DNA from 3 places in the Streptomyces sp. SID8374 genome. Region 1 is predicted to be linked to each of the others. Evidence: riboswitches for the same ligand, from Rfam matches in the RefSeq annotation. Region 1 holds a riboswitch; each other region holds the start of a gene.
The links. Region 1 has a riboswitch for cobalamin ahead of GTY67_RS01345 (ABC transporter substrate-binding protein). Riboswitches for the same ligand answer to the same signal wherever they lie in the genome.

Region 1 (9,596 bases):
AGGTCGTGCAGGGCGATGACGCTGGTGAGGGGCAGTTCGGCGACCAGGGCGAGCAGGTCCAGCTGGTGCTGGATGTCCAGGTGGTTCGTCGGCTCGTCCAGGAGGAGTTCGCGGGGCTGCTGAGCCAGCGCCCGGGCGATCTGGACGCGCTGGCGTTCGCCGCCGGAGAGGGTGTGCCAGGGCTGTGCGGCCCGGTCGGTGAGCCCGGTGCGCCGCAGGGCGTCGGCGACCGCTTCCTCGTCGCGACGGTCCGGGGCGGACCAGGCGCGGCGGTGCGGGATGCGGCCGAGGCGTACGACGTCGAGGACGCTGAGGTCGACCTGGGTGACGGCGTGCTGGTCGACCACGGCGATCCGGCGGGCGACGGTGCGGCGGCCGAGGGCGGCGAGGGGGTCGCCGTCCAGGGTGACGGTGCCGGTGTCCGGGGCGAGTAGGCCCGCGAGGATCCGCAGCAGGGTGGACTTGCCGGAGCCGTTGGGGCCGAGCAGGCCGACGGTGGCGCCGGGCGGCGGGGCGATGTCGACCCCGTCGAGGATGAGCCGGCCACCGGCCGCCCGGCCGACCCGCTCGGCGCGCAGGCCGCCGTTCTCGATGAGGCTCATGGCGTGCTCCGGGTGCGGTACAGGACGGCGACGAACGCGGGGACGCCGATCAGCGCGGTGACGACGCCGACGGGCACCTCCTGCGGGTCGAGGACCGTGCGGGCGAGCGTGTCGACCCAGACGAGGAAGATCGCCCCGGCGAGCGCGGTGACCGGCAGCAGGCGCCGGTGCCCGGAGCCGGTGAGGGCGCGGGCGGCGTGCGGGAGCACCAGGCCGACGAAGCCGATGGCCCCCGCCGAGCTGACGAGGGCGGCGGTCAGCAGGGCGGTGGTGCACAGCAGCACGATCCGGGTGCGGGCGACGTTCACGCCGAGCGCGGCCGCCGCGTCCTGCCCGAAGGCGAAGGCGTCGAGGGTACGGGCGTGGGCCAGGCAGATGACCAGGCAGACGGCGAGGACGGCGGTGCAGAGGGCGACCTCGCTCCAGCCGACCCCGCTGAGCGAGCCCAGCAGCCAGAAGAGCACGCCGCGGGTCTGCTCGGCGTCGGCGGAGGTCATCACCACGAACGAGGTCAGCGCGGAGAAGAGCTGCATCGCGGCGACCCCGGAGAGCACCACCCGGTCGGTGGTGGAGCCGAGGGTGTGGCTGAGCAGCAGCACCAGGGCGAACGAGCAGATGGCCCCGACGAAGGCCCCGGCGGACAGGGACACCGCTCCCCCGCCGACGCCGAGGACGACCACCACGACCGCCCCGGTGGAGGCTCCGGAGGAGACGCCGAGGACGAAGGGGTCGGCGAGCGGGTTGCGCAGCAGGGACTGCATCACCGTGCCGCACACCGCGAGCCCGGCGCCGCACACGGCGGCGAGCAGGGTGCGGGGCATGCGCAGGTTCCAGATGATGCCGTCCCGGATCGGGCTCAGCTCCGAGGCGCCGAAGCCCAGGTGGGAGGCGACGGCGGACCAGACGTCGGGGACGGAGATCCGGGCGGGCCCGATCGTGACGGCGACGGCGACGGAGAGCAGCAGGAGCGCGAGTCCGCCGGCCCAGAGCAGGGCCACGAGCGGGCCGCTGCCCCGGACCGGGCCCGGCGCGGCCGATGTCTTCCGGTCCGCGGTCTCCTTCAGGGCCACGGACTCCTTCACCGTCGGGTTCCCGCCGCTCACCCCGCGAGCCCGAAGTCGCGCAGCCCCGCGGCGACGCGCTCCAGTCCCTCGACCGTCCGGATGGTGGGGTTCATCGCCTGGCCGCTGAGCAGCACGTACCGGCGGTTCTTCACGGCGTCCATCGTCCTGGTGACCGGGTTGGACTCCAGGAACTCGATCTTCTTCTCGGCGCTCTCGGCGGTCTGCATGGTACGGCTCAGGTCGCCGATGACCAGGACGTCGGGGTTCCGGTCGGCGACGGTCTCCCAGCTGATCTGGGGCCATTCGTCGTGGGTGTCGTCGAAGACGTTCTTCGCGCCGAGCTCCCGGGTGATGACACCGGGGGCGCCGCAGCAGCCCGCGAGGTAGGGGGCCTTGGAGTCGGAGAACCAGTAGAGGAGCGATGCGTTCGATCCGTCGATGCCGGCGGTGGCCTTCGCCACCCGCGCCCGGAGCTTCTTCACCAGGGCGTCGCCGCGCTCGGGGACGCCGAACACCTGGGAGAGCTCACGGACTTCGGTGTAGACGCTGTCCATGGTGAGGGGTGCGGTGCGGGCTCCGTCACCGCCGCCGCTGTTGTCCTTGCCGACGCAGTCGGCGGGCGAGATGTAGGTGGGGACGCCCAGCTTCTCGAACTGTTCGCGGGGGGCGACGCCACCCTTGGCGAGGGTGGAGGCGAAGGAGGCGGAGAGGAAGTCGGGCTCCTTGTCGAGGACCTTCTCGGAGGAGGGCCGGTTCTCCGATATGCGCTCCACGCCCTCGTTGGCCTTCTCCAGGCCCTTCATCACCGGGTCGCTCCAGGTCGCGGTGGCCGCGAGCCGGTCGGCGAGGCCGAGCGAGAGGAGGATCTCCGTCGATCCCTGGTCGACCGAGACGGCCCGCTGGGGCGGCGCCTTCACGGTGACGGTGCGCCCGCAGTTCTTCAGGGTGAGCGGGAAGCCGTCGGCCTTGTCGCCGCCCTCGGCGGAGGAGGCGGTGGTGCCGCCGCCGCAGGCGGTGAGCAGGACGACGCCGGCCGCGAACAGGGCGGCGGTGCGTATCGGGGCGGGGGTGGCCTTGGACAGCACGGAGGACCTCGGTGTCTCTGGGCCCAGCCGCGGAGCCCGTCGTACGGTTCCCGTGCCCCGGTGCGGGGCGCGGGTGCCAGCAGGTCTTCGGACTCGGGTTCGTCCGGGCGGGACGCCTTCCCGGAGCACGTGTGCGCTCCAGTGGCCGTGGCCCCGTCCGTCCCCCTCACCGCTGCGCGTCAGTTCCGGTCTCGCACCGGATTCCCTGACCCCGTCGCCGGGGTTCGACTGGCCCCGGCAAGCTATCACGGGTCTTCGTGCAGCTCAGAGCCGGTGTACGGGCCGCTCCCCGGGGGGCCGGTGCGGCGCGGGATCGTCCCGCCGCACCGGCCCGGCCGGCTGCCGTGAGGCCGGCGGAGCGCCTTACGGAGCCTGGAGCGCGATCACCGCGTTCTGTCCGCCGAAGCCGAAGGAGTGGCTGACGGCCCGTCGTACGGGCAGCTCACGGGGGGTCTTGGTGACGCAGTCGATGGCGAACCCGGGGTCGGGGGCGTCCAGGTTGGCGATCGGCGGGACGACGCCGTGCTGGAGCGTCAGGACGGTCAGCCCCGCCTCGATGGCCCCGGCCGCGCCCATGCAGTGGCCCAGTACGCCCTTGGGGGCGGTGACGGGCGGCCGGTGCGGGTAGGCCCGGCCGATGAGGGCGGCTTCCGTCGCGTCGTTCAGCGGGGTCGAGGTCCCGTGCGCGTTGACGTGGTCGACGTCCTCGGAGCGCCACCCCGCGTCGGCCAGCGCCGCGTCGACGGCGGCCTCGGCGACCGCCCCGGAGGGGTGCGGGGAGGTCGGGTGGTGGGCGTCGGTCGTGGCGCCCGTACCGGCGAGCAGCGCCCGGGGGGCCGCTCCTCTGGCCCGGGCGTCCTCGGCCCGCTCCAGGACCATGATCGCGGCGCCTTCGCCCATGACGAGTCCGGCCCGGTCGGCGGCGAAGGGGCGGCAGAGGCGGGCGGGGTCCCCGTCCCGCGGGGCCGCCGCGCCGGAGCGGGCGAAGCCGGTCATGGCGACCGGGAAGACGATCGACTCGGTGGCTCCGGCGATCGCGATGTCGCACTGTCCGAGCGCCAGCATGTCGCGGGCCACGGAGAGGGCGGTCACCCCGGAGGAGCAGGCCGTACAGGGGGCCAGGCTGGGGCCCGTGGCCTTCATCTGGATGGCGATCTCGGCCGCGGGCATGCTCGGGATGGTGAGCAGGATGCCCGAGGGCGAGGTGGCCTCGGGGCCGCGCCGCTCCAGGGCGACGGCCTGTTCGGTGAGTCCGGCGGATCCGCCGCTGCTGGTGCCGACGACGACGGCGACGCGGGCGCCGTCCCAGTGGGCGGGGTCGAGTCCGGCGTCGGCCACCGCCTCCCGTGCGGCGAGGACGGCGAACTTGACGTACCGGCCCATGCGGAAGGCGGTCCGGCCGCCGACTGCGTCGTCCAGGTCGATGCCGGAGACCGTACAGGCGAAGTCGACGGCGCAGCCGTGCAGTTCGGGGACGGTGCGCGCGAAGGACTCCCCGCGGCAGACCCCGTCCCAGGTGGTGTCGGTGGTGTGGCCGGCCGGGGTGATCATCCCCAGGCCGGTGACGGCGATGGCGGGTCGGTTCATCGGGTGTTGCTCACCGGCACCGCACTGCCTGCCGCCTCGCCGCCGACGGCCGCGTCGATGAACGCGGAGATGTCGGCCAGCGTGGCGTCCTTGTAGAGCTTCTCGGAGTCGGCGGCGACTCCCAGGGTCTCCTTGATGATGACGGCGAACTCGGCGACCGCCAGGGAGTCCATCTCCAGGCTGTCCATCGTGGACTCCGGCAGGATTTCGGCTGCGGGCACCTTGAACGTCTCGGTCAGCACCTCGGTGATCTTCGGGTGGATGGTCTGGGTCGTCACGGTGTTTCCTCTCATCGGCGGCCTCTTGGACGGCGGGTGGCGATATGCACGGACCCACCGCCGAAATAACTGGAGGGTGCCCCTCCGGTTACGCCTTGGGGCGAACCGATTCGTCTACGCTCACCTGCGGCTTCTCGAACCACCGGGAGAGCACCGACGTGGTTCCCCAGTACGCCAGCAGCACACCGCGGGTGCCGAGCGCCGCCACCTTCTCGCGCAGCGGGCGCCGCCGCTTGCTGCCGCAGGCGGGCCGCCGGAAATCCGCCGTACGGCGCCCGGCTCCGCCCGCCTTGCGCCCCACCGCCCCTCCCGGCCTGCGGTCCCGGTGCCAGGACCCTTCCGGATCGTCGTAGGCGTCCGCGTAACCGGGTCCGGCGATCGGCCAGTCCGACATCAGGCGCTCCGGCAGCGCGAACGCCTTCACCAGCTCGGGGGCGTGGCGGGCCACGGTCGCGATGAGCCGCTCCACCAAGTCGGGGAGCAAGGACACCTGTTCGGCGGTCAGCCGTCCGGAGGCCAGCAGGTCACCGCTGTTGCGGGCGATCCACTGGAGGGCGAAGAGCCGGTGCAGCTCGGTCAGCCGCTCGCGGGCCGGACCTGCGGGCAGTGAGGCGGTGGCCTGCTCGTACGCCTCGCTCGCCTGCCGGTAGCCGTACGCCTCCACCCCGCGCAGGGCGGGGCCCGAGGCGGCGTTCCACCGGCCGAGCGGGTCGCCGGGCGGGGCGGCGCTGATCCGCTCCCGGGCGCGGTCGAACCAGATGTCCTCCACCGCCGCGAGCAGCCGGCCCAGGAAGCGCGGGTCGTCCAGGTCGCCGGGGCCCTCCGTCTCCTCCTCGTCCCGGACGGTGACGCTGAACAGCATCTCGGCGGCGGCCTTGGCGTGGACGGCGAGGTTGTCGCCCTCGGCGGTGATGGCGCCCTCGATGCCGGTGAACAGCTCGGTCATGCCGTTGTTCTCCAGCAGCCCCTGCGCCCCGCACCGCTCCCGGCACTCGACGATGACGCCGCGCGCCTGCCAGGTGATCCACCCCTTGGCGACGGCGACCAGCCGCTCGGCCTCGGCCCGGTCGGCGGCCGGGGCGGACTCCCAGCGGTCCAGCGCCCTGCGGTGCAGCAGGCTCATCGCGAAGACGGTGGCCATCGCCCCGGCGAGCGGGCCGTGGTGGCTGCGGTGCGCGTAGACGGGGACCCGGCGCGAGCCGCGCGATCCGGAGACCAGCCGGTGACCGGCGTACCGGATGGCGATGGCGAGGGTGACCCGGGCGGAGCCGACCGCGCAGGCGCTCATGGAGAGCTTGCCGGGGGTGACGCGGCCGATGGAGAGGAGGAACCGCCTTCTGCGGTTGGCCAGTTCGCTGGTGAACCGCCCGTCCGCGCCGATCCGCCCCTGCTCCCCGGCGAGCAGCGCCTCGCGCGGGACGAAGTACCGGTCGAAGGAGGTGAGGCAGTGGTCGACCGGGGAGCCCATGCGGGCGGGCAGCCGCCGCACCCGTACGCCGGGCAGGGCGCTGATGGCGTCGGTGAGCGGGGCGAGGAAGAGGAAGACCCCGTGGTCGGTGCCGTCGGCGAGGAGCCGGGCGGCGACCACACCGGCCTTGGGACCGCCTGCGGGGCTGGTGTTGGGCATGAACTTCTGGGCCCCGGAGTTCGGGGTGTGCAGGACGAAGCCGTCGCGTTCGCGGTCGTACGTCGCGGTCGTCTCGACGGCCGCCGCGTCGTTGCCGTGGGCCACCTCCGTACAGAGGAAGGTTCCGATACGCCGCAGCTCCAGGAAGTCCGAGAGGTCGCGGAGCGTGCCCGGGTCGTGGTCGAGGAGGGAGCCGAGGAAGAGGTTGTAGTGGATGCCCGCGACGGTGGTCAGCGCCGGGTCGACCGGGCCGAGCCATTCGTGCAGGGCGGCCAGGGCGCGGGGGTCGGCGGCCAGCCTCGCGCCGCTGTCCAGTGCGTTGTTGAGGATGCGGAGCCGGTGGTAGGAGAGGGCGAGCCGTTCATCGGGGGTGCCCCCACCGGACCGGCGAAACGGTTCTGTTGTGAGCAGCCGTCGCCAGAACCCGTGCTCCTGGCGGAAGTTGTCGCCGTAGAGCACTCGGGTGAGCAGATCGTTCGTGGAGGGACTGGGTGGTTCATGCGTGGATACGGTCACGACAGAGTAACGATCAAGGAACGGCGAGGACACCCCCCGCCGTTCCCGAACGGCCCTGCGGGGTCAGGTGCGTTGGAAGGCGAGCGCCACGTTGTGCCCGCCGAAGCCGAAGGAGTGGCTCACCGCGCGCTCCACCCGCTGGTGGCGGGGTTCCTTCACCACGCAGTCGAGGGGGAAGGCGTCGGGGAGGGCGTCCAGGTTGGCGATCGGCGGGATGAGGGAACGTTCCAGCGTCAGGACCGTGGCGACCGCCTCGATCGCGCCCGCCGCCGCGAGGGTGTGGCCGACGACGCCCTTGGGTGCGGTGACCGAGGGGCGGTGCGGGAAGAGCCGGGAGATGAGGGTGGTCTCCATGGCGTCGTTGAGGGGGGTGGAGGTGCCGTGGGCGTTGATGTGGTCGACCTCGTCGGCCGCCCAGCCCGCCTGGTCGAGGGCGGCCTGCACCGCGCGCTGGGCGCCGCGCCCGTCGGGGGCCGGGGCGGTGGGGTGGTGGGCGTCCGTGCTGGAGCCGGCCCCGGTGAGCAGGGCGCGGGCCCGGCCGCCCCGGGCCCGGGCCGCCTCCTCGCGCTCCAGGACGAGCATGGCGGCGCCCTCGCCGATCACGAACCCGTCCCGGTCGGCGGCGAACGGCCGGGATGCTGCCGCCGGATCGGCGGTACGGGTGGAGAGCGCGCCCATCCGGGCGAACGCGGTCACCACCAGCGGGGTGAGCACCGACTCGGCGCCCCCGGCCACCACCACGTCGCAGCTCCCGCCGAGCAGCAGATCGCGGGCGACGGCGATCGCGGTGGCCCCGGAGGCGCAGGCGGTGGCGGGCGCGAGGGACGGGCCGCCCGCCTTCAGGGCGATGGCGACCTCGCCCGCCGCCGCGTTGGGGATCATCATCGGGACGAGCAGCGGCGAGACCGCCTCGGGCCCCGAGGCGGCCAGCTTGGCGGCGTTGTCGACCAGGACGGAGACGCCCCCGACGCCGACGCCCAGCACCACGCCGACCCGGCCGCCGTCCCACACCGCCGGGTCGAGACCGGCGTCGGCGACGGCCTGCCGGGCCGCGACGACGGCCAGCTTCACGAACCGGGCCATCCGCCACACCGAGCGGCCGCCCACCGCCTCGTCCAGGTCGACGGAGTCGACCGGGCAGGCGAAGTCGACCGGGAGACCGGCCAGTTCCGGCCGTCGCCGGGCGGTGGAGTGCCCGGAGCACAGCCCCTCCCAGAAGCTGTGCTCGTCAGCCCCTGCGGGTGTCACCAGGCCGACCCCCGTCACCGCGATGGCGGTGCCGGTGGCGGCTCCGGTGCCCTGATCAGCGGACTGCGACATGCTGTGTTCCTTCCGTAGAATCCGTCGAGTTGGTCTGCGGGGTCCCCGGCCACCGAAGTGCCGCCGAACCCCAGGTCAATCCGCCCCCGAACGCGGTGAGCAGCACCCGGTCCCCGCCCCGGAGCACCCCCCGGCCCGCCGCGTCGGCCAGGGCGAGGGGGATGGAGGCGGCGCCGGTGTTGCCGACCCGCTCCACATGGGTGACGCAGCGCTGCGGCCCGATGCCGACCCGGTCCGCGACGGCGCGCAGGATCCGGGCGTTGGCCTGGTGCGGCACGAAGTGGTCGACCTCGGCCGGGTCCCAGCCCACCCGCTCCAGCAGCACCCGGCACGAGCCGGTCATCCGCTCCACGGCGTGCTGGTAGACGGTCTGGCCCTGCATCCGGAAGTACGCGTCCGTCAGCGCGGGCGGTTTTCCCTCGGCCCGGGCGCGGGCCCCGCCGCCGGGGACGGTGATGAGGTCGTGGCCGGTGCCGTCGCTGCCCAGGTCGAAGGCGAGCAGTTCACCGGGGTCACCGGTCCGCCCGGCCGCCACCAGAGCCGCGCCCGCCCCGTCGCCGAAGACGACTCCGGCCGAGCGGTCGTCGGGGTCCAGCCAGGTCGAGTAGACGTCGGCGCCGACCAGCAGGACGCGCCCGTAGAGGCCGGAGGCGACGAGCCCGTGGCTCAGGGCGAGCCCGTAGACGAAGCCGCTGCACACGGCGGCGATGTCCAGCGCCGGTACGGTGCCGAGCCCGAGCCGGGAAGCGAGGGCGGGCGCGGTGCCGGGGCAGAGGTGGTCGGGGGTGGCGGTGGCGAGGACCACCGCGTCCACGGGTCCCGCCGCCGGGGAGCCCGCGAGCAGCCGGGAGGCCGCCTCGTAGGCGAGGTCCCCGGTGGCGGTCCCGGGTCCGGCGCGGTGCCGGCTGCCGATCCCCGTACGGCGGCGGACCCAGGCGTCGTCGACACCCCACGCGGCGGGGAGCCGGTCGTTGGGGACCGGCTCGCCCGGCACCCAGCCCGCCACGCTCTCCAGCACCGCCGTGCGGCCGCCGCCACCGTCCGCTAAGGCGCGCTCCTGCGCCTGCGGCCCCGGCCCGCTGCCCACTGCCCGTCTGCTCGCCACCCGCTGCCCCGATCCCGTTGTCATACTGCGAACGGTTGACGAACGGCGGGACGCCTGGCGAGGGTGCGTTCGACTGGGCCGAACGGGTCATGACGGTTTGTCAGTTACGTACGAGCGCCTCCCCGGGCTCCGTCACGACCGAGCGCCTCCCTGAGCTCCGCCGCGTCGGGCGGGTTGGCTCCGGCCCGCGAGACGGTGACAGCGGCGGAGGCAACCGCGTGGCGCAGTACGTCGGTGAGGGTGTCCCGGTCCACGGCGTGCAGCCGCTCCCGGGCCCCGGCGCCGAGGAGCCCGTGGGCGGCCAGCGCGTGGAGGGTGCCCGACATGAACGCGTCGCCCGCGCCGACGGTGTCCACGACCTCGACCGGCGCGGCCTCCACGGTGATCCGCCCGCCGGGCAGCACGGCCAGGG
Region 2 (9,596 bases), 2.2 Mb from region 1:
CTCGGTCCCGGCGACACAGTGCACCGGCCAGGAGTCCACGAAGTCCGGGGTCTCGGAGAAGTGGCCCCCGGGGTCGACATGGTGGTCCCGGGTGGCCACCACGTGCCGGTAGCCGGGCTGGGCCTCACCGATGAGATCGGTGATGGCGGCGGCGACATCGGCACCACCCGCCACCGCGAGGCTGCCGCCCTCGCAGAAGTCGTTCTGAACGTCCACGACGATCAATGCGCGGTGCATGGCGGGTGTCCTTAGGTGGGGAGAGAGCGGAGATGTTCAACGTTCACGGGGATGCCAACGAGCGTAGAGACTAGGGCCTGACAATCAACCCCTACCCAAACTCCAGCCCGTGGGGAGCTTGAGGACGGAACCGCCGGGGCGGGGCCCCCGCGCCTGCTGGGCCGCCCGGGCCGCTCGGGCCGTCCGGCGTTTGAGGACGGAACCCTCGGGGTGGAGGCCCCGCGCCTGCTGGGGCCCACCCCAGCCCGTCCGGCGCTTGAGGACGAAGCGGCCCGGCCGGACGCCCCCGGCCCTCACACGTACTCCGTCCCCAGCACCGGCTCGCCCCGCGACAACTGCATCGCCGACATCGGCAACCCGGTCCGAGCCGCGACATGCCGCTCCCGAGCCGCCTCCAGCGGCTCCCGCGCGACCACGGCCCCATCCCGCACCAGCTCCACCAGCAGCTCCCGCCCCGCCAGCTCCTCCGGCACCGCCCCGGTCCCGATCACCTCGGCCTCGGCCACGCCGCCCTCGTCGACCCGGCGCGCCGCCCACTTGCGACCACCCACCGACGACTTCGCGCCCAGCGACTTCTTGGCCACCGGCACCAGCGGAGCATCCGCGCCCGCAGCGCCCGCCCGGGCCACCAGCTTGTAGACCATCGAACACGTAGGGTGCCCGCTCCCGGTGACCAGCTGCGTGCCGACCCCGTACGCATCCACCGGCGCGGCCGCCAGCGAGGCGATCGCGTACTCGTCCAGGTCCGAGGTCACCACGATCTTCGTGCCCGTCGCCCCCAGCTCGTCCAGCTGCTGCCGCACCCGGTGCGCGACCAGCAGCAGGTCCCCGGAGTCGATCCGTACGGCACCCAGCTCGGGCCCGGCGATCTCCACCGCCGCCCGCACCGCCTCGGCCACGTCGTACGTGTCCACCAGCAGCGTCGTGCCCCGCCCCAGCGAGTCCACCTGCGCCCGGAACGCGTCCCGCTCAGTGTCGTGCAGCAGGGTGAAGGCGTGCGCGCTGGTGCCCACGGTCGGAATCCCGTACCGGAACCCGGCCGCCAGGTCGGAGGTCGCGTCGAACCCGCCGACGTACGCCGCACGCGCCGAGGCAACCGCCGACAGCTCGTGCGTCCGCCGCGCCCCCATCTCGATCAGCCGGCGCCCCCCGGCCGCTGCCGACATCCGCGAGGCGGCGGCCGCGATCGCGGAGTCGTGGTTGAGGATCGAGAGGATCACCGTCTCCAGCAGCACGCACTCGGCGAAGGAGCCCTCCACCCGCAGGATCGGCGAGCCCGGGAAGTACACCTCGCCCTCCGGGTAGCCCCAGATGTCGCCGCTGAAGCGGTAGCCCGCCAGCCATTCGAGGGTCGGCTCGTCCACGATGTCCTGCTGGCGCAGGAAGCCGATCATCTCGTCGTCGAAGTGGAAGTTCTCCACCGCGTCCAGCACCCGCCCGGTGCCCGCGACGACCCCGTACCGCCGCCCCTCGGGCAGTCGGCGGGTGAACGCCTCGAAGACGGAGTGCCGGCCGGCGGTGCCCGCCTTGAGGGCCGCCTGCACCATGGTCAGCTCGTACTGGTCGGTGAAGAGCGCGGTCGACGGAACGCCGACCCGTCGCCCGAGGTCCGCTGAGTTCATGGCTGGGATGCTACCCCCTATTCGTCAAAGTGACGAGATGTGGGGTCCGTTTGTGCGCGGGGACCGCCCGAGTGGCAGCATGGGACAGGTGAGCGTTGCTACCCCTGTAGAGATCGAACGTCCTGATTCGGCCGAGGAGACCTTCGCGGTCCCCGAGCCGGACGTCCCGTGGGTGACGCTCGTCCACAACGACCCGGTCAACCTCATGAGCTATGTGACCTATGTCTTCCAGGCCTACTTCGGCTACTCCAAGGACAAGGCGCACAAGCTCATGCTGGACGTGCACCAGAAGGGCCGCGCCGTCGTCTCCAGCGGGAGCCGCGAGGAGATGGAGCGCGACGTCCAGGCCATGCACGGTTACGGGCTGTGGGCCACCCTCACCCAGGACCGCAACTAGCGGCACCGCCGCCGTACGCACCCCTGCCCCGTTCGACCCACCATCGGAGAATCCATGGCCGGCCATTTCGAGGCCACCCCGGGCGGCGGCGCGGCCGTCGCACTCGACGAGGTCGAGATCTCGATCCTGCGCTCCCTCGCCGTGCAGCTGCTCGAACTGATCGGCCCGGGCGACACCCCCGCCGACGGCGAGGACCCGCTCGCCGCACTCTTCGCCGAGGGCCCCAGCAAGCCGCCGTCCGACCCGGCCCTGGCCCGGCTCTTCCCCGACGCGTACGGGGGACCCGACGAGCTCACCGAGAGCGACGGCAAGTCGGAGGAGGAGCTGCGGGAGCTGTCCGCCGAGTTCCGCCGCTTCACCGAGACCGACCTGCGCTCCCGCAAGCGCGAGGACGCCCTCGCCGTCGTCCGGACGCTGGACGCGCTCTCGCCCGCCGACGGCGGCGGAGCCGTACTCACCCTCACCGCCGACGAGTGCCGCTCCTGGCTCGGCTCGCTCAACGACCTGCGGCTCACCATCGGCACCCGGCTGGAGGTCTCCGACGAGGACGAGGGCGAGGACGGGTCGCTCTACCGGCTCCCCGACAGCGACCCGCGCAAGCCGATGGTGATGGCCTATCTCTGGCTCGGCGCACTTCAGGAAACGCTCGTCGAAACACTGATGCCGTAATCGGCGGAAAAGGTGCCGCCCTCCGGGCGCGCCCCCTTCGCTCAACGGACGCTCAGATCCGGGTAACGATCCCCCCAAGTCATAGGCGGCATTCGCTCCGGATGGAGTTTCTTGTCCCCTTTTGCCTGTGGGATGCGCCACAGAATGTCCCGTGGTGTCCTGTGACGGCCGTGATAAATCTTCACGATCGCCCGGGGACGCCACCCCTGTTCCCGGGGTCGCCACAAGTCGGCCGAACGCCGGTGGCACTCCAATCCATATCCGGGGGGATCAGGACCTGATCCGCAGCCTTGACGGCGCGGATCGGCGTGGAGAAAGGCGCACCACACATGACATCGGCACAGGTCGACGAGGGACAGGCCGACCACGGAAGGCCCGGAGCGGAATCCGGGGAGGCCGAGACCGGTGGCGAGGGGTACCAGCGAGGTCTGGGAGCCCGTCAGATCCAGATGATCGCCATCGGCGGAGCCATCGGGACCGGGCTCTTCCTGGGCGCGGGCAAAGCGATCGACCGGGCCGGACCCAGCCTCATCCTGGCCTACGTCCTCGCGGGCCTGGTCATCTTCTTCATCATGCGGGCCCTGGGCGAACTGCTCATGTACCGCCCGGTCTCCGGCTCCTTCTCGGAGTACGCCCGCGAATTCATCGGGCCCTTCTTCGGATTCGTGACCGGCTGGACGTACTGGCTGTTCTGGGTCGTCACCGGAATCACCGAAGTCACCGCCGCCGCCACCTATATGACGTACTGGTGGGACATTCCGCAGTGGCTGTCCGCACTCGTCTTCACCGTCATCCTGTACGGCGCCAATCTGATCTCCGTGAAGCTCTTCGGTGAGCTGGAGTTCTGGTTCTCGATGGTCAAGGTCACCGCGATCGTCGGCATGATCCTCATCTGCGCCGGCGTGCTGACGCTCGGCTTCTCCGACGCCGGTGACACCGCGACCGTCTCCAATCTCTGGAACGACGGCGGGTTCTTCCCGAACGGCATCGGCGGCATGCTGATGACGCTCCAGATCGTCATGTTCGCCTTCCTCGCCGTGGAACTCGTCGGCGTCACCGCCGGGGAGTCCAAGGACCCCAAGACCGTGCTGCCCAAGGCCATCAACACCGTGCCGTGGCGCATCGCCGTCTTCTACGTCGGTGCCCTGATCATGATCCTGTCGGTCGTGCCGTGGTCCACCTTCAAGCCGGGCGTCTCGCCGTTCGTGAAGGCCTTCGAGGAGATGGGGCTCGGCATCGGCGCCGCCATCGTCAACTTCGTCGTCCTGACCGCGGCGCTCTCCTCCTGCAACTCCGGCATGTACTCCACCGGCCGCATGCTCCGCGACCTGGCCATGAACGGACAGGGCCCGCGCGCCTTCACCAAGCTGACGAAGAACGGCCTGCCGCTCACCGGCACCACCTTCTCCGCCGCCCTGATGCTCGTCGGCGTCTGGATCAACTACCAGTGGCCGGGCGAGGCGTTCAACTACGTCGTCTCCTTCGCGACCATCTCCGGCATGTGGGCCTGGATCATGATCCTGTTCAGCCAGATCCGCTACCGCCGCCTCGCCGACCAGGGGGTGCTCCCGCAGTCCTCGTTCAAGGCCCCGGGCGCCCCGTACACCAGCTGGTTCGCGCTCGCCTTCATCGGCATGGTCATCGTGATGATGGCGATCGACAAGGAGGCCAGGATCTCGCTGTACTGCGCCCCGCTCTGGGCGCTCGTCCTCGGCGTCTCCTACCTGGTGCTCAAGTCGCGCGACCCGGAGAACACCGCCTTCGCCAAGCGCTGACCCAGGCTCCGCCGAGCACCCCACCTGCTTGCGCCGAGTACCGACCCCGAGGGCGGGCCCGATCACTCCGGGCCCTGGACCGGCCCTCCTCCCGGGCGCCCCGGCCACTCCCCTTCCCCCCACGGCCCCGGCGTCCACCATGCGGGCCCTCCCGTACCACCCACCGGTACGCGAGGGCCCGCATGCTCAGACCGACCGGCAATCGGGGGCGGCGTCGCGGGGCTGGGCACGCGCTCCCCCAAGCTCTCGGCTTCGCTCGGGCAGGGAGGGGCCCCTCCGGCGTTGTCGTCAATCACCAACGCTCCGCGTTGACTCGATCCTCCGCCTTGCAGCTGCACGCACCCAGCCCCGCTCCTTCTCCCACCCCCCGACTGCCGGTCGGTCTTATCCTGGCGCCATGCTGACCATCACCCAGGCGCTCCACGACCAGATCGTCGCCCACTCCCGCGCCGACCACCCCGACGAGGCGTGCGGCGTGGTGGCGGGCCCGGTCGGAACGGGGCGCCCCGAGCGCTTCATCCCGATGCTCAACGCCGCCCGCTCGCCCACGTTCTACGAGTTCGACTCCGGCGACCTCCTCAAGCTCTACCGCGAGATGGACGACCGCGACGAGGAGCCCGTGATCATCTACCACTCGCACACGGCGACCGAGGCCTACCCCTCCCGCACCGACGTGACGTACGCGAATGAGCCCGGCGCCCACTACGTCCTCGTCTCCACCGCCGACACCGACGGCGCGGGCCCCTTCCAGTTCCGCTCGTACCGCATCGTGGACGGCGAGATCACCGAGGAAGACGTGCAGGTCGTCGAGGCGTACTGAGCACCCGGGCGGATCGCGGAGCCGCCGCACGGGTCTGGCACACTGCACCCCAGACCCGAACACAAGGCAGCAGGAACCAGGAAGCCGGTGCGAATCCGGCACGGTCCCGCCACTGTGACCGGGCCGCCCTCCCGTACGGACGACTCCCCGTGGACGACCCCGTACCGGAGGGCGGGCCCGGAAGCCAGGAACTGGCCCGCCGCCTTTCACGCATCGACCAGGGGACGCGGAAATCCCCCGGAGAGGCCCCGCCATGTCCCGGCGCACCCCCGCGCTCATAGCCGCCGCCGTGCTGCTCCCGCTCGCCCTCACCGCCTGCTCCACCCCGGAGACCTCCACCGGCGCCCAGGGCAGGCCCGAGGCCTCGGCGAAGAGCGACGGCTTCCCGTACACCGTCACCAACTGCGGTGTCACCACCACGTACAAGGCCCCGCCCAAGCGCGTGGTCACCATGAACCAGCACGTCACCGAGATCATGCTCGAACTGGGCCTGGCCAAGTCCCTCGTCGGCACCGCCTATCTCGACGACAAGGTCCTGCCGAAGTACGCGAAGGACTACGCCTCCGTCCCCGTCATCGCCAAGGAGTACCCCTCCTACGAGCAGGTCCTCGCCACCGACCCGGACTTCGTCTACGGCGGTTACGCCAGCGCGTTCGCGGCAGGCGACGGGCGCGGGCGCGAGGCGCTGAAGAAGTCCGGCATCGAGACCCGGCTCAACACCGAGAGCTGCGCCAAGGCCGACACCCCGATGGAGACCCTTTACGAGGAGATCCGCGAGGTCGGCCGCACCTTCGGCGTCACCGACCGCGCCGAGGCCTGGATCAAGCAGGCGAAGGCCGACAACGCGGCGACCGCCGAGAAGCTCAAGGACCTCAAGCCCCTCCCCGTCTTCGTCTACGACAGCGGCGACAAGATCGCGTTCACCGCGGGCGGCAAGGGCATCGGCAACGAGCTGATCAAGCGCGCCGGCGGCACCAACATCTTCGCCGACCTCGACAAGTCCTTCGGCGACGCCTCCTGGGAGAACGTGGTCGCCCGCAAGCCCGAAGCCATCGTGATCTACGACTACGGCTCCACCACCGTCGAACAGAAGAAGAAGCGCCTCCTCACCGACCCGGCCCTCGCCGACGTCCCCGCCATCAAGAACAAGCGCTTCGCGGTCATGCCGCTCTCCGACGCGGTCCTCGGCGTCCGCGTCCCCGCCGCCGTCGAGAAGCTCGCGGCCCAGCTCCACCCGGCGGCCACCACCCCGTGACCTGCCGCACCCCCGCACCGCGGCGGCTGCTCCGCTACACCCTGGTCGTCGGCGTCCTCGCCGCACTCCTCGCAGCCGCCGTGGTCGCCGCCCTCGCCCTCGGCTCCGTCCGCATCCCGCCCGGCCAGGTCATCGACATCCTGACCGGGCGGGCGGAGGCGAGCCCGTTCCGCACGATCGTCCTGGACGTCCGGCTGCCCCGGGTCATCCTCGGCATCGTCGTCGGCGCCGGACTGGCCGTCATCGGCACGGTCCTCCAGGCCCTTGTACGCAACCAGCTCGCCGACCCGTTCCTCCTCGGCGTCTCCTCCGGGGCCTCCACCGGCGCGGTCCTGGTCATCGTCCTCGGCATCGGCGCGACCCTCGCCACCACCGTCACCATCCCCGCCGCCGCCTTCGCCGGAGCGCTGCTCTCGCTGCTCCTCGTCTACACCCTGGCGCGCGGCGGGGGAGGCCTCACCACCAACCGGCTCGTCCTCGCCGGGGTCGCCGTCTCCTACATCCTCTCCGCCCTCACCAGCCTGATCCTGGTCACCTCCGCCCGCGCCGACCACCTCCAGGAAGTCCTCTACTGGACCCTCGGCGGCCTCGGCGCGGCCCGCTGGGACATGCTCGCGCTCCCGACGGTCACCCTGATCGCCGGTACGGCCGTACTCCTCACGCTGGCCCGGCCCCTCGACCTGCTCCTGGTGGGGGAGGAGGGCGCGACCGTGCTCGGCCTGGACACCGCCCGCTTCCGGGCCGCCGTCTTCGTCCTCGCCTCCCTGATGACCGGGGCGCTCGTCGCGTACAGCGGGGCGATCGGCTTCGTCGGCCTGATGGTCCCGCACATGGCCCGGATGGCGGTCGGCGCCTCGCACCGCGCGCTGCTCCCGGTCGTCGCGCTCGGCGGGGCCGTGTTCCTGGTCCTCGCCGACCTGGCCGCCCGGACGCTCGCGGCCCCGCAGGACATCCCGGTGGGCGTGCTCACGGCGCTGACGGGCGGCCCGTTCTTCCTGTGGATGCTGCGCCGCAGGCCGGAGGGGGCGCCCGCGTGACGACCGTACGCACAGCCGAGGGAGCACCCGCATGACGACCGTACGCACTCCCGGGGGAGCCCGCCCGTGACCACCCTGCGCACCGAGGCACTCTCGTACGGGATCGGCGAAGGCCGCCACCTGGTCGACGCGGTCGACCTCACCGCCGCCGACGGCGAGACGGTCGGCCTGGTCGGCCCCAACGGCAGCGGCAAGACCACGCTCCTGCGCTGCGTCTACGGCACCCTGCGCCCCACCCACGGCCGGGTCCTCCTGGACGGCGACGACCTCGCCACCCTCCCCGTGAAGGCCCGCGCCCAGCGCATCGCCACGGTCCCGCAGGACGGCCACGCCGGGTTCGAGCTGACCGTCGGCCAGGTCGTCGCGATGGGCCGCGCCCCGCACAAGCGGTTCTGGGAGGCGGACAACGCGTCCGACACCGCCCTCGTCACCCAGGCCCTCGACCGGGTCGGGATCGCCGCACTCGCCCCCCGTACCTTCGCCTCCCTCTCCGGCGGCGAACGCCAACGCGCCCTGGTCGCCCGCGCCCTGGTCCAGCAGCCCGCGCTCGTCGTCCTGGACGAGCCGACCAACCACCTGGACATCCGCTACCAGCTGGAGATCCTCTCCCTGGTCCGCGAGCTGGGCACCACCAACCTGCTGGCCCTGCACGACCTCAACCTCGCCGCGTACTACTGCGACCGCCTGTACGTCCTCAAGGACGGCCGCGTCGTCGCCTCCGGCACCCCGGAAAAGGTCCTCACGGCGGAGCTGCTGGGCGAGGTGTACGGCGTCGCCGCCGAGGTCAGCACCCACCCGAAGACGGGCGCCCCCACGGTGGTCTACCTCCCGCAGGACCACACCGAGCGGCGCACGTCCGCATAGTGGTCGCTCACCATCCACGATGTGGGATCACACTCGGGTTTCCGGACGGGGAATCGATACGATGCCCGCATGGTTCCCCATGACGTGAGCAACAGGACGCCGGGCACGCTGCTCGTCGCGCGGCTGCACGTCGACCTGTGCAGGCTCAAGAGCGCGATCTGTCCCCCGCCCGCAGCCTGCCCGTGAGCCGCCCGGCCTGAGCCACGGCCCGCGCGCCACCCACCTGCACCACCCCCTGCGCGGGGGAAGAAACGCGCGCCCCACGCCACCTCCCCGCTTTCGACAGGAGCCCACGCCATGGCCATCGAGGTCCGCATCCCGACCATCCTCCGCACCTACACCGACGGCGCGAAGGCCGTCGAAGGCAACGGGGACACCCTCGCCGACCTCTTCGCCGACCTGGAGAGCCGCCACACCGGCATCCGTGAGCGCATCGTCGACGGCGAACAGCTCCGCCGCTTCGTGAACGTCTACCTCAACGACGAGGACGTCCGCTTCCTCGACGGCATCTCCACCAAGCTCAGCGACGGCGACAACGTCACCATCCTCCCGGCCGTCGCCGGCGGCATGCGCTGATGCGGTACGACTCCCCGCTGGCGGCCGTGGGGAACACCCCCCTCGTCCGCCTCCCGCGGCTGTCCCCGTCCGAGGACGTCCGCATCTGGGCCAAGCTGGAGGACCGCAACCCCACCGGCTCCATCAAGGACCGCCCCGCGCTCCACATGGTCGAACAGGCCGAGAAGGACGGCCGGCTCACCCCCGGCTGCACCATCCTGGAGCCCACCAGCGGCAACACCGGCATCTCGCTCGCCATGGCGGCCAAGCTCAAGGGCTACCGCATCGTCTGCGTCATGCCGGAGAACACCTCGCAGGAGCGGCGCGACCTGCTCGCCATGTGGGGCGCCGAGATCATCTCCTCC
Region 3 (9,596 bases), 970 kb from region 1:
GGTACTCCAGGCCGAGGGCGCTGCCCGGGTCCCCGCGGTACAGCTCGGGGGTGAGGCGGACCTTGTCGCCCGGCTCCAGGACGCCGTGGGTGATCTGCTCCAGGGTGCGCACGACGGTGTCGGCGGTGGACTCGGCCCCCTCGACGACGGGGCCGACCACGGCGTGGACGCCGGGGCCCTCGATGCCGTACGTACCGGGGCGCAGCGCGGTGAGGGAGCGGGTCAGGGTGACCTGCCGGATCGCCGTGGCGTGCACGGTGAGTCTGCGGTCGGTGGGGAGGGGTCGTCCGGGCGCCGCCTTGAGGGCGGCGTCGCTGGCGTACCGGCCGGCCGCGACCGCTGCCGCTCCGGCGCCGAGGATCGTGGTGACGGCCGTTGCCGTCGCAGTTGCCGGGCGCACCGCTTCAGTGTCGTGGGGCGGGCGGCGCGATGCCAGTGGGCGGGGGCCGTCCGGTGCGGCGGGGCGGGCGGTGCGCCGGGTCAGCCGGGCTGCCCGTACCCCTTGAGCGCCTCGGTCACCTCGGCCAGCTGGGCTTCGCTGAGCAGGGCCGGGGTGCGGCCCGGCAGCGCGCTCGCGGTGAGCCAGAGGCGGCAGAGCCACTCCAGTTGGGCGGTGCGTTCATAGGCCTGGTCGAGGGTGGCGCCGTAGGTGACGGTGCCGTGGTTGGCCAGCAGGCAGCCGGTGCGGTCCTGGAGGGCGGTGAGCATGGATGCGGCCAGCTCGGGGGTGCCGTAGCGGGCGTAGGGAGCGGTGCGGACGGGGCCGCCGAGGATGGCGGCCGCGTAGTGCACGAGCGGCACCTCGGTGACGAGGGTGGAGACGGCGGTGGCGTGCACCGCGTGGGTGTGGACCACGGCGGCGGCGTCGGTCTCCCCGTAGACGGCGAGGTGGAGGGGGAGTTCGCTGGTCGGCTTCAGCTCGCCGAGGACCTGGCGGCCGTCCAGGCCGACGCCGACGGCGTCCCCGGGTCCGAGCCGGTCGTAGGGCACGCCGCTGGGGGTCACCAGGACCAGGTCTCCGACGCGGGCCGACACATTGCCGGAGGTGCCGACGACCAGGCCTTCGGCGGCGCTCCGGCGGGCGGTCGCGACCACGTCCCGCCAGGCCAGGGCGACGGATTCCGGCTGCTGCTCGCTCATGGGGCGAGCGTAGGGGCGGTGGCCGGAAACCGGAACGTCGTCCCCCACGTGACGGGGATCTCTTCCGGGGCCGGATGTGACCGTCAAAAACTTCGCCAACGAGGAGCAAAGGGCAGACCAGCCCGTGCCCCACCCGCGTCCCGCAACCTCACCCGCACACAAGCGGAATCACCGCACTCCGATTCGAGTCACCACAGCGCCCCGCCCAGTTCATCTTCCGTTCACCCAGGTTGCCTACGGTCCACGAGCCACTGACGTCGAACGATTGCCTGGGTAAATGGAACACATCACGCTGCTGCTCGCGATTGTGGTCGTGACAGCTCTCGTGTTCGATTTCACGAACGGTTTCCACGACACCGCCAACGCGATGGCAACGACCATCTCGACCGGCGCACTGAAGCCCAAGACAGCGGTGGCCATGTCCGCCGTTCTCAACCTCATCGGCGCGTTCCTGTCAGTGGAGGTCGCCAAGACGATCTCCGGCGGGATCGTCAACGAGAACGGCCTCAGAACCGAGGTCATCTTCGCGGCGCTCGTCGGCGCCATCCTGTGGAACCTGCTGACCTGGCTGGTCGGCCTGCCCTCCAGCTCCTCCCACGCCCTGTTCGGCGGTCTGATCGGTGCGGCAGTCATGTCGGCCGGCTGGTCCTCGATCAACGGCGGCACCGTCGTCACCAAGGTGCTGCTCCCCGCGATCGCCGCCCCGCTGGTCGCCGGTCTCGCCGCGATGCTGGCCACGAAGCTGACGTACCGGATCAACCGGAACGTCACCGACGAGAACCAGCTCAAGTCGACGGCCAAGGGCTACCGGGCCGGACAGATCGCCTCGGCCGGTCTCGTCTCGCTCGCCCACGGCACCAACGACGCCCAGAAGACGATGGGCATCATCACCCTCGCTTTGGTCACCGGCGGCGTCCTCGCCCCCGGCTCCAACCCGCCGATGTGGGTCATCGTCTCCGCCGGTGTCGCCATCGCGCTCGGCACCTACCTCGGCGGCTGGCGCATCATCCGCACCATGGGCAAGGGCCTCACCGACCTCCAGCCGCCGCAGGGCTTCGCCGCCCAGACCAGCGCGGCCACGGTCATCCTGGCCTCCTCGCACCTCGGCTTCTCGCTCTCCACCACCCAGTCCTGCTCGGGTGCCGTGATGGGCGCGGGCCTCGGCCGCAAGGGCGGCGTGGTCCGCTGGTCCACCGCCACCCGGATGTTCGTCGCCTGGGGCCTGACGCTCCCGGCCGCGGGCCTGGTCGGCGCGGGCGCCGAGTTCCTCACCAAGCAAGGCCCGTGGGGCATCACCACCACCGCGATCCTGCTGGTCGGCGGCTCCTTCGCCATCTGGGTGGCCTCGCGCCGCCAGCCGGTGGACCACACCAACGTCAACGACACCGAGGTCACGGTGGACGACGAGCCCCAGGGTGTCGTCACCACCGCCATGGCCGCGGTCGCGCCGCCGCCCATCGGCGGTCCGGCCGCCGACCTCTCGACCACCATCCCGGCCCCGGCCTCGGCGCCCGACGACACAGCCCGCCCCGCGGCGACGGTGTAAGGACAGATCCGTATGAAAATCGACTGGGCAGCTCTCGCCTCCGTCTTCGGTGTCAGTCTCGTGGTCACCGTCGCGCTGGTCGGCGTCTTCACCCTGGGCATCGTCGCCCTCTCCAAGCTGTCGGCCACGGCCGCCGGCGGCGCCTCCGGCGGTTCGGCCGCACTGGCGCGCACCGGCGCGTACGCCTGCTTCGCGGCGTGCGCGGCGGCGGTCGCGTACGGGATCTATCTGATCGTCGCCTGACGCGCCCCACCGCACTCCTTCGGGCCGGACACACCACCGTGTGTCCGGCCCGATGTGCGTCTGCGCACACTGGACCTCCGCAGGTCAACAGCAAGTTGACGGCCGTTCTCGCAGCGTGGTGGACTGCCGGAGCCATTTACGGCGACAGAAGAGGAAGCCGGTGCGAATCCGGCGCGGTCCCGCCACTGTCACCGGGGAGCACTCCCCCACACCGGATGTCACGGCCCTCCGCACGAGGGCTGGAAGGCCGGGGGAACTGCGGATCCGGGAAGCCAGGAGACTCTTGTCGCCGGTCACGTCGAACCAGGGCGCGGACCCTGAGTGAGGACATAAGCCATGCCCGGCCGCCGTGCGCCGCACCCTGTGCCTCTTCCCGTACCTCTTCATGCCGGAACGCCTCTGCCCGCGGCGGCCTGAACCGTGCGTGCCGATCGTGTCTTCGCGTACGGCGCCACCGCCGGGCTGATCGCCGACGCGGCCCTCGGCGACCCTCGGCGGGGCCACCCCGTGGCCGGTTTCGGCCGGGCAGCCGCGCGGGTGGAGTCCCTGCTGTGGCGTGACGACCGGGGCCGGGGCGCACTGCACACCCTGCTGTGCGCCGGAGGCGCCGTGGGGGCCGCCGCACTGGCCGCCCGTGCCGTACAGGGACGCCCCGCGCTCGCCGTCGCGCTGACGGCCGCCACCACGTGGTCGGTCGTCGGCGGTACGTCGCTGGGCCGGGAGGCCCGTGCCATCGGGGGCGCGCTGGCCGCCGGGGACCTGGAGGTGGCCCGGGAGCGGCTGCCGCATCTGTGCGGGCGCGATCCGCACTCCCTGGACGGGCCGCAGATCGCCCGCGCCGTGGTGGAGTCGGTCGCGGAGAACACCTCGGACGCCGTCGTCGGCGCGCTGGTGTGGGGCGCCATCGGCGGGGTGCCGGGGCTCGTCGGCTTCCGGGCCGTGAACACCCTCGACGCGATGGTCGGCCACAAGTCGCCCCGTTACCGCCGTTACGGCTGGGCCTCGGCCCGTCTGGACGACCTCGCGGGGTGGCCCGGCGCCCGGTTGACGGCCGCGCTGGCTGTCGTGGCGGGCGGGCGGCCCTCGGAGGCCGTACGCGCCTGGAAGGCGGACGCGGGGCGCCATCCGAGCCCGAACGCCGGGCCGGTGGAGGCCGCGTTCGCGGGGGCGCTCGGCGTACGGCTCGGCGGGACGCTGGCGTACGCGGGGCGCGTCGAACACCGGCCGGTCCTGAACGGGGCGTCCGGGCGGGACGTGCGGAGCGCCGACATCGAACGCGCGGTGCGGCTGTCGCGGCGCGTGAGTGTGCTGGCCCTCGGGGTGTCTGTGGTGGGGCGGACGGTCGCGGGGCGCGTGGTCGCGGGGCGAACAGTCATGGGACGGAAGCGGGGACGGGCATGAGCGGTGGGCTGCTGGTCGCGGGGACCACATCGGACGCGGGCAAGAGCGTCGTCACAGCGGGGATCTGCCGGTGGCTGGTGCGCCGGGGCGTGAAGGTCGCGCCGTTCAAGGCGCAGAACATGTCCCTCAACTCCTTCGTCACCCGCGAGGGCGCGGAGATCGGCCGCGCGCAGGCCATGCAGGCGCAGGCCGCCCGGGTGGAGCCGACCGCGCTGATGAACCCGGTGCTGCTGAAGCCGGGCAGCGACCGGTCCAGCCAGGTCGTGCTGATGGGCAAGCCGGTGGGCGAGATGAGCGCCCGGGGCTACCACGGGGGCCGGCAGGAGGCGCTGCTCGGGACGGTCACCGACTGTCTGGAGCAGCTGCGGTCGACGTACGACGCGGTGATCTGCGAAGGGGCGGGGTCCCCTGCGGAGATCAACCTGCGGCGGACCGACATCGTGAACATGGGGATCGCGCGGGCGGCCCGCTTCCCCGTGCTGGTGGTCGGGGACATCGACCGGGGCGGGGTCTTCGCCTCCTTCTTCGGGACGACGGCGCTGCTGAGCGCGGAGGACCAGGCGCTGGTCGCGGGGTACCTGGTGAACAAGTTCCGGGGTGACGTCTCGCTGCTGGAACCGGGGCTGGACATGCTGTACGGGCTCACCGGACGGCGGACGTACGGGGTGCTGCCGTTCACCCATGGGCTCGGTATCGACGAGGAGGACGGCCTGCGGGTCTCCCTGCGGGGTGCGGTACGGGAGTCGGTCGTGGCGCCGCCCCATGGGGATGACGTGCTGCGGGTCGCCGTCTGCGCGGTGCCGTTGATGTCGAACTTCACGGACGTGGACGCGCTGGCCGCCGAACCGGGCGTCGTCGTGCGGTTCGTGGACCGGCCCGATGAGCTGGCCGACGCGGACCTGGTCGTCGTGCCCGGGACGCGCGGCACGGTGAAAGCGCTGGCCTGGCTGCGGGAGCGGGGGCTCGCGGAGGCGCTGGTGCGGCGGGCGCGTGAGGGGCGGCCGGTGCTGGGGATCTGCGGCGGGTTCCAGGTGCTCGGTGAGCGGATCGAGGACGAGGTGGAGTCGCGGGCGGGGGTCGTGGACGGGCTGGGCCTGCTGCCGGTGCGGGTGCGCTTCGACCGGGCCAAGACGCTGGCGCGGCCGGTGGGTTGGGCCCTCGGGGAGCCGGTGGAGGGGTACGAGATCCACCACGGGGTCGCCGATGTGCGGGGCGGGGAGCCGTTCCTGGACGGGTGCCGGGTGGGGTCGGTCTGGGGGACGCACTGGCACGGGTCGCTGGAGAGCGATGGGTTCCGGCGGCGGTTCCTGGAGGAGGTGGCCCGGGGGGCCGGGCGGCGGTTCGTGCCTGCGCCGGACACGCGGTTCGGGGTGTTGCGGGAGGAGCAGCTGGATCGGCTGGGGGATCTGGTGGAGGAGCACGCGGACACGGATGCGTTGTGGCGGTTGATCGAGGGGGGTGCGCCTGGGGGGTTGCCGTTCGTGCCGCCGGGGGCGCCGGTGTTGGGGGCGGGTGCGGGGACGGGCGCTGGTGCGGCGGAGAGCCGGGGCGCTGCCCCGGGCCCCGCTCCTCAATCGCCGGAGGGGCTTGATTCTGCTTCCCCGGAGCCGCTGGGAGAGGCCCGAACGTCCCACGGGCTTGGAATTGCTGTTGTTGACGTCGACGAGGAGGCCAAGTGAGTACGCCGTATCCCTTCACCGCGATCGTCGGGCAGGACGACCTGCGGCTCGGGTTGTTGTTGAACGCGGTCAGTCCGGCCGTCGGTGGTGTGCTCGTGCGGGGCGAGAAGGGGACCGCCAAGTCCACCGCCGTCCGCGCCTTGGCCGCCCTCATGCCCGAGGTCTCCGTCGTACCGGGGTGCCGGTTCTCCTGTGATCCGGTCTCCCCCGATCCCGCGTGTCCCGACGGGCCCCACGCCGAGGCCGCCGGTGTGTCGCGGCCGGCGCGGACCGTGGAGCTGCCCGTCGGCGCGTCCGAGGACCGGCTCGTGGGGGCGCTGGACATCGAACGGGCGCTCTCCGAGGGCGTGAAGGCGTTCGAGCCGGGGTTGCTGGCCGACGCGCACCGCGGGATCCTGTACGTCGACGAGGTCAACCTCCTCCACGACCACCTGGTGGACCTGCTGCTGGACGCGGCCGCCATGGGTGCCTCGTACGTGGAGCGCGAAGGCGTCTCCGTACGGCATGCGGCACGGTTCCTGCTGGTCGGGACGATGAACCCGGAAGAGGGCGAGCTGCGGCCGCAGTTGCTGGACCGGTTCGGGCTGACCGTCGAGGTGGCCGCCTCCCGGGACACCGACGAGCGGGTGGAGGTCGTACGGCGCCGGCTCGCGTACGACGACGATCCCGAGGGGTTCGCGGCTCGCTGGGCCGAGGAGGAGACGGCGCTCCGGGAGCGCATCGCCGCCGCGCGTGCCCTGCTCCCCCGCGTCGTGCTCGGTGACGGCGTGCTGCGGCAGATCGCCGCGACCTGCGCCGCGTTCGAGGTCGACGGGATGCGGGCCGACATCGTGATGGCCCGTACCGCGACCGCGCTCGCCGCCTGGGCCGGGCGTGAGGAGGTCACCGCCGACGACGTACGGCAGGCCGCCCTTCTGGCGCTCCCCCACCGGCGGCGCCGCAACCCGTTCGACGCGCCGGGTCTGGACGAGGACAAGCTGGATCAGACCCTGGACGAGGCGGGCCCGCAGCAGGACAGCGACCCGGGCGACGACGATCCTGACCCCGGCCCGGACGGCGGTGGCGACGGTGGTGGAGGCGGTGGCGTACCGCCCCAGGCCGACGGCGACCGCACCCCGCCGCAGGCCTCCGAAGGCGGCGACACGCCGTCCCAGGCCCCCGAAGGCTCCCCCGACGCGCCCGGCCGCTCCGCCGGGGCCGAGCAGCAGCCGGTGGCGGCCGCCGAGCCGTTCCGTACGAAGATGCTCAGCGTGCCGGGGCTGGGGGAAGGCGCTGCCGGGCGGCGTTCCCGGGCCCGTACAGCCCATGGTCGGACCACAGGAGCGGCCCGACCACAGGGGGCTCTGACCAAGCTGCACCTGGCCGCGACCGTGCAGGCCGCCGCCCCCCACCAGCGGGCGCGCGGGCGGTCCGGGCGCGGGCTCGTGGTGCGGCGGGACGATCTGCGGCAGGCGACCCGGGAGGGGCGTGAGGGCAACCTCGTGCTGTTCGTCGTGGACGCCTCCGGGTCGATGGCGGCCCGGCAGCGGATGAGCGCGGTCAAGGGGGCCGTGCTGTCGCTGCTGCTGGACGCCTACCAGCGGCGGGACAAGGTCGGCCTGGTCACCTTCCGGGGCAAGGACGCCGAGGTGGCGCTGCCGCCGACCTCGTCCGTGGACGCGGCCGCAGCCCGGCTGGAGTCGCTGCCGACCGGTGGCCGCACCCCGCTGTCCGCCGGGCTGCTGAAGGCCCATGACGTGCTGCGGGTGGAGCGGCTGCGCGATCCGTCGCGGCGGCCGCTGCTCGTCGTCGTCACGGACGGCCGGGCGACCGGCGGTCCGGAGCCGGTGGCGCTCGCGGGGCGGGCAGCGCGGCTGCACCAGGCCGAGGGGACCGCCTCGGTCGTCGTGGACTGCGAGTCGGGGTACGTACGCCTCGGTCTCGCCGGGGAACTCGCCCGGGAACTGGGAGGCACCGCCGTCACACTCGACGAACTGCGGGCCGACTCGATCGCCGGGCTCGTCAAGGACGTCACCGCAGCCGGGAGGGCCGCTTAATGCCGCAGGGACAGCCGACATCGGTGCCGGACGACGGGCTCACCACCCGTCAGCGGCGCAACCGCCCGCTCCTGTTCGTCCACACGGGCATCGGGAAGGGCAAGTCGACGGCCGCGTTCGGGCTCGCGCTGCGGGCCTGGAACCAGGGGTGGCCGATCGGGGTGTTCCAGTTCGTGAAGTCGGCGAAGTGGAAGGTCGGCGAGGAGAACGCGCTGAAGGTGCTGGGCGCGAGCGGCGAGGGCGGCACGGTCGACTGGCACAAGATGGGCGAGGGCTGGTCCTGGGTCCAGCGCGACGGCCAGCTGGACAACGAGGAGAAGGCCCGCGAGGGCTGGGAGCAGGTCAAGCGCGACCTGGCGGCGGAGACGTACAAGCTGTATGTGCTGGACGAGTTCGCCTACCCGCTGCACTGGGGCTGGATCGACACCGACGAGGTCGTCGAGGTCATGCGGAACCGGCCCGGCACCCAGCACGTGGTGATCACCGGCCGCAACGCGCCGGACGCGCTCATCGAGGCGGCCGACCTGGTGACCGACATGTCGAAGGTCAAGCACCCGATGGACGCGGGGCAGAAGGGCCAGAGGGGCATCGAGTGGTGAGTACGCCCCGCCTGGTCATCGCCGCTCCGGCCTCCGGCAGCGGCAAGACCACCGTCGCCACCGGCCTGATGGCCGCCTTCGCCGCGCGCGGGCTCGCCGTCTCGCCGCACAAGGTGGGCCCGGACTACATAGATCCCGGGTACCACTCGCTGGCGACGGGCCGCCCCGGCCGCAACCTCGACGCGTACATGTGCGGGACGGATCTCATCGCCCCGCTCTTCGCGCACGGGTCGGCGGGGTGCGACCTCGCCGTGGTCGAGGGGGTGATGGGGCTGTACGACGGTGCCTCGGGCCAAGGGGAGCTGGCGTCCACCGCACAGGTGGCGAAGCTGCTCAGGGCGCCCGTGGTGCTGGTGGTCGACGCCTCCTCGCAGTCCCGGTCGGTGGCTGCCCTGGTGCACGGGTTCGCCTCCTGGGACCCGGAGGTGCGGATCGGCGGGGTGATCCTGAACAAGGTGGCCTCCGACCGGCACGAGGCGCTGTTGCGGGACGCGCTGGACGAGTCGGGGCTTCCGGTGCTCGGTGTGCTGCGCCGGGCGCCTCAGGTGGCCACGCCCTCGCGCCACCTGGGGCTGGTGCCGGTGGCCGAGCGGCAGGGCGATGCGGTGGAGGCCGTACGGGCCATGGGCGAGCGGGTGCTCGCCGGGTGCGACCTGGACGCGCTGATGGCGCTGGCGCGGACGGCGCCCGCGCTGCCGGACGCGCCGTGGGAACCGGCGTACGCCCCGACGCCCGGAGCTGAGAAGCCCGTCGTCGCCGTGGCCGGCGGTGCGGCGTTCACCTTCGCGTACGCGGAACACGCCGAACTGCTGACGGCGGCCGGTGCGGAGGTCGTGGTCTTCGACCCGCTGCGGGACGAGAAGCTGCCGGTGGGCACAGCGGGGCTCGTCATCGGCGGCGGGTTCCCGGAAATGTACGCCCCCGAGCTGTCGGCCAACGAGCCGCTGCGCCG

Region 2: linked by a shared signal. The riboswitch ahead of GTY67_RS11180 (ABC transporter substrate-binding protein) and the one ahead of GTY67_RS01345 (ABC transporter substrate-binding protein) in region 1 are both predicted to bind cobalamin.
Region 3: linked by a shared signal. The riboswitch ahead of GTY67_RS05810 (cobalamin biosynthesis protein) and the one ahead of GTY67_RS01345 (ABC transporter substrate-binding protein) in region 1 are both predicted to bind cobalamin.

Annotation. Positions count from the first base shown of each region.
Region 1 is NZ_WWGH01000001.1:316,149-325,744, forward strand. It holds gene GTY67_RS01335 (ABC transporter ATP-binding protein) at 1-602, opposite strand, end outside; gene GTY67_RS01340 (iron chelate uptake ABC transporter family permease subunit) at 599-1,600, opposite strand; gene GTY67_RS01345 (ABC transporter substrate-binding protein) at 1,702-2,751, opposite strand; cobalamin riboswitch at 2,812-2,999, opposite strand; gene GTY67_RS01350 (beta-ketoacyl-[acyl-carrier-protein] synthase family protein) at 3,115-4,338, opposite strand; gene GTY67_RS01355 (acyl carrier protein) at 4,335-4,616, opposite strand; gene GTY67_RS01360 (acyl-CoA dehydrogenase) at 4,705-6,759, opposite strand; gene GTY67_RS01365 (beta-ketoacyl-[acyl-carrier-protein] synthase family protein) at 6,823-8,079, opposite strand; gene GTY67_RS01370 (beta-ketoacyl-ACP synthase 3) at 8,063-9,097, opposite strand; gene GTY67_RS01375 (carbohydrate kinase) at 9,289-9,596, opposite strand, start outside.
Region 2 is NZ_WWGH01000001.1:2,522,634-2,532,229, reverse strand. It holds gene GTY67_RS11210 (isochorismatase family protein) at 1-237, opposite strand, end outside; gene GTY67_RS11205 (nicotinate phosphoribosyltransferase) at 531-1,859, opposite strand; gene clpS (ATP-dependent Clp protease adapter ClpS) at 1,939-2,256, shown strand; gene GTY67_RS11195 (DUF2017 domain-containing protein) at 2,311-2,925, shown strand; gene GTY67_RS11190 (amino acid permease) at 3,255-4,700, shown strand; gene GTY67_RS11185 (M67 family metallopeptidase) at 5,098-5,520, shown strand; cobalamin riboswitch at 5,595-5,714, shown strand; gene GTY67_RS11180 (ABC transporter substrate-binding protein) at 5,774-6,775, shown strand; gene GTY67_RS11175 (iron ABC transporter permease) at 6,772-7,812, shown strand; gene GTY67_RS11170 (ABC transporter ATP-binding protein) at 7,879-8,676, shown strand; gene GTY67_RS35470 (putative leader peptide) at 8,746-8,862, shown strand; gene GTY67_RS11165 (MoaD/ThiS family protein) at 8,974-9,252, shown strand; gene GTY67_RS11160 (cysteine synthase) at 9,252-9,596, shown strand, end outside.
Region 3 is NZ_WWGH01000001.1:1,287,545-1,297,140, forward strand. It holds gene GTY67_RS05790 (hypothetical protein) at 1-400, opposite strand, end outside; gene GTY67_RS05795 (class II aldolase/adducin family protein) at 481-1,140, opposite strand; gene GTY67_RS05800 (inorganic phosphate transporter) at 1,418-2,686, shown strand; gene GTY67_RS05805 (hypothetical protein) at 2,699-2,929, shown strand; cobalamin riboswitch at 3,078-3,212, shown strand; gene GTY67_RS05810 (cobalamin biosynthesis protein) at 3,350-4,330, shown strand; gene GTY67_RS05815 (cobyric acid synthase) at 4,327-6,009, shown strand; gene GTY67_RS05820 (putative cobaltochelatase) at 6,006-8,045, shown strand; gene cobO (cob(I)yrinic acid a,c-diamide adenosyltransferase) at 8,045-8,644, shown strand; gene GTY67_RS05830 (cobyrinate a,c-diamide synthase) at 8,638-9,596, shown strand, end outside.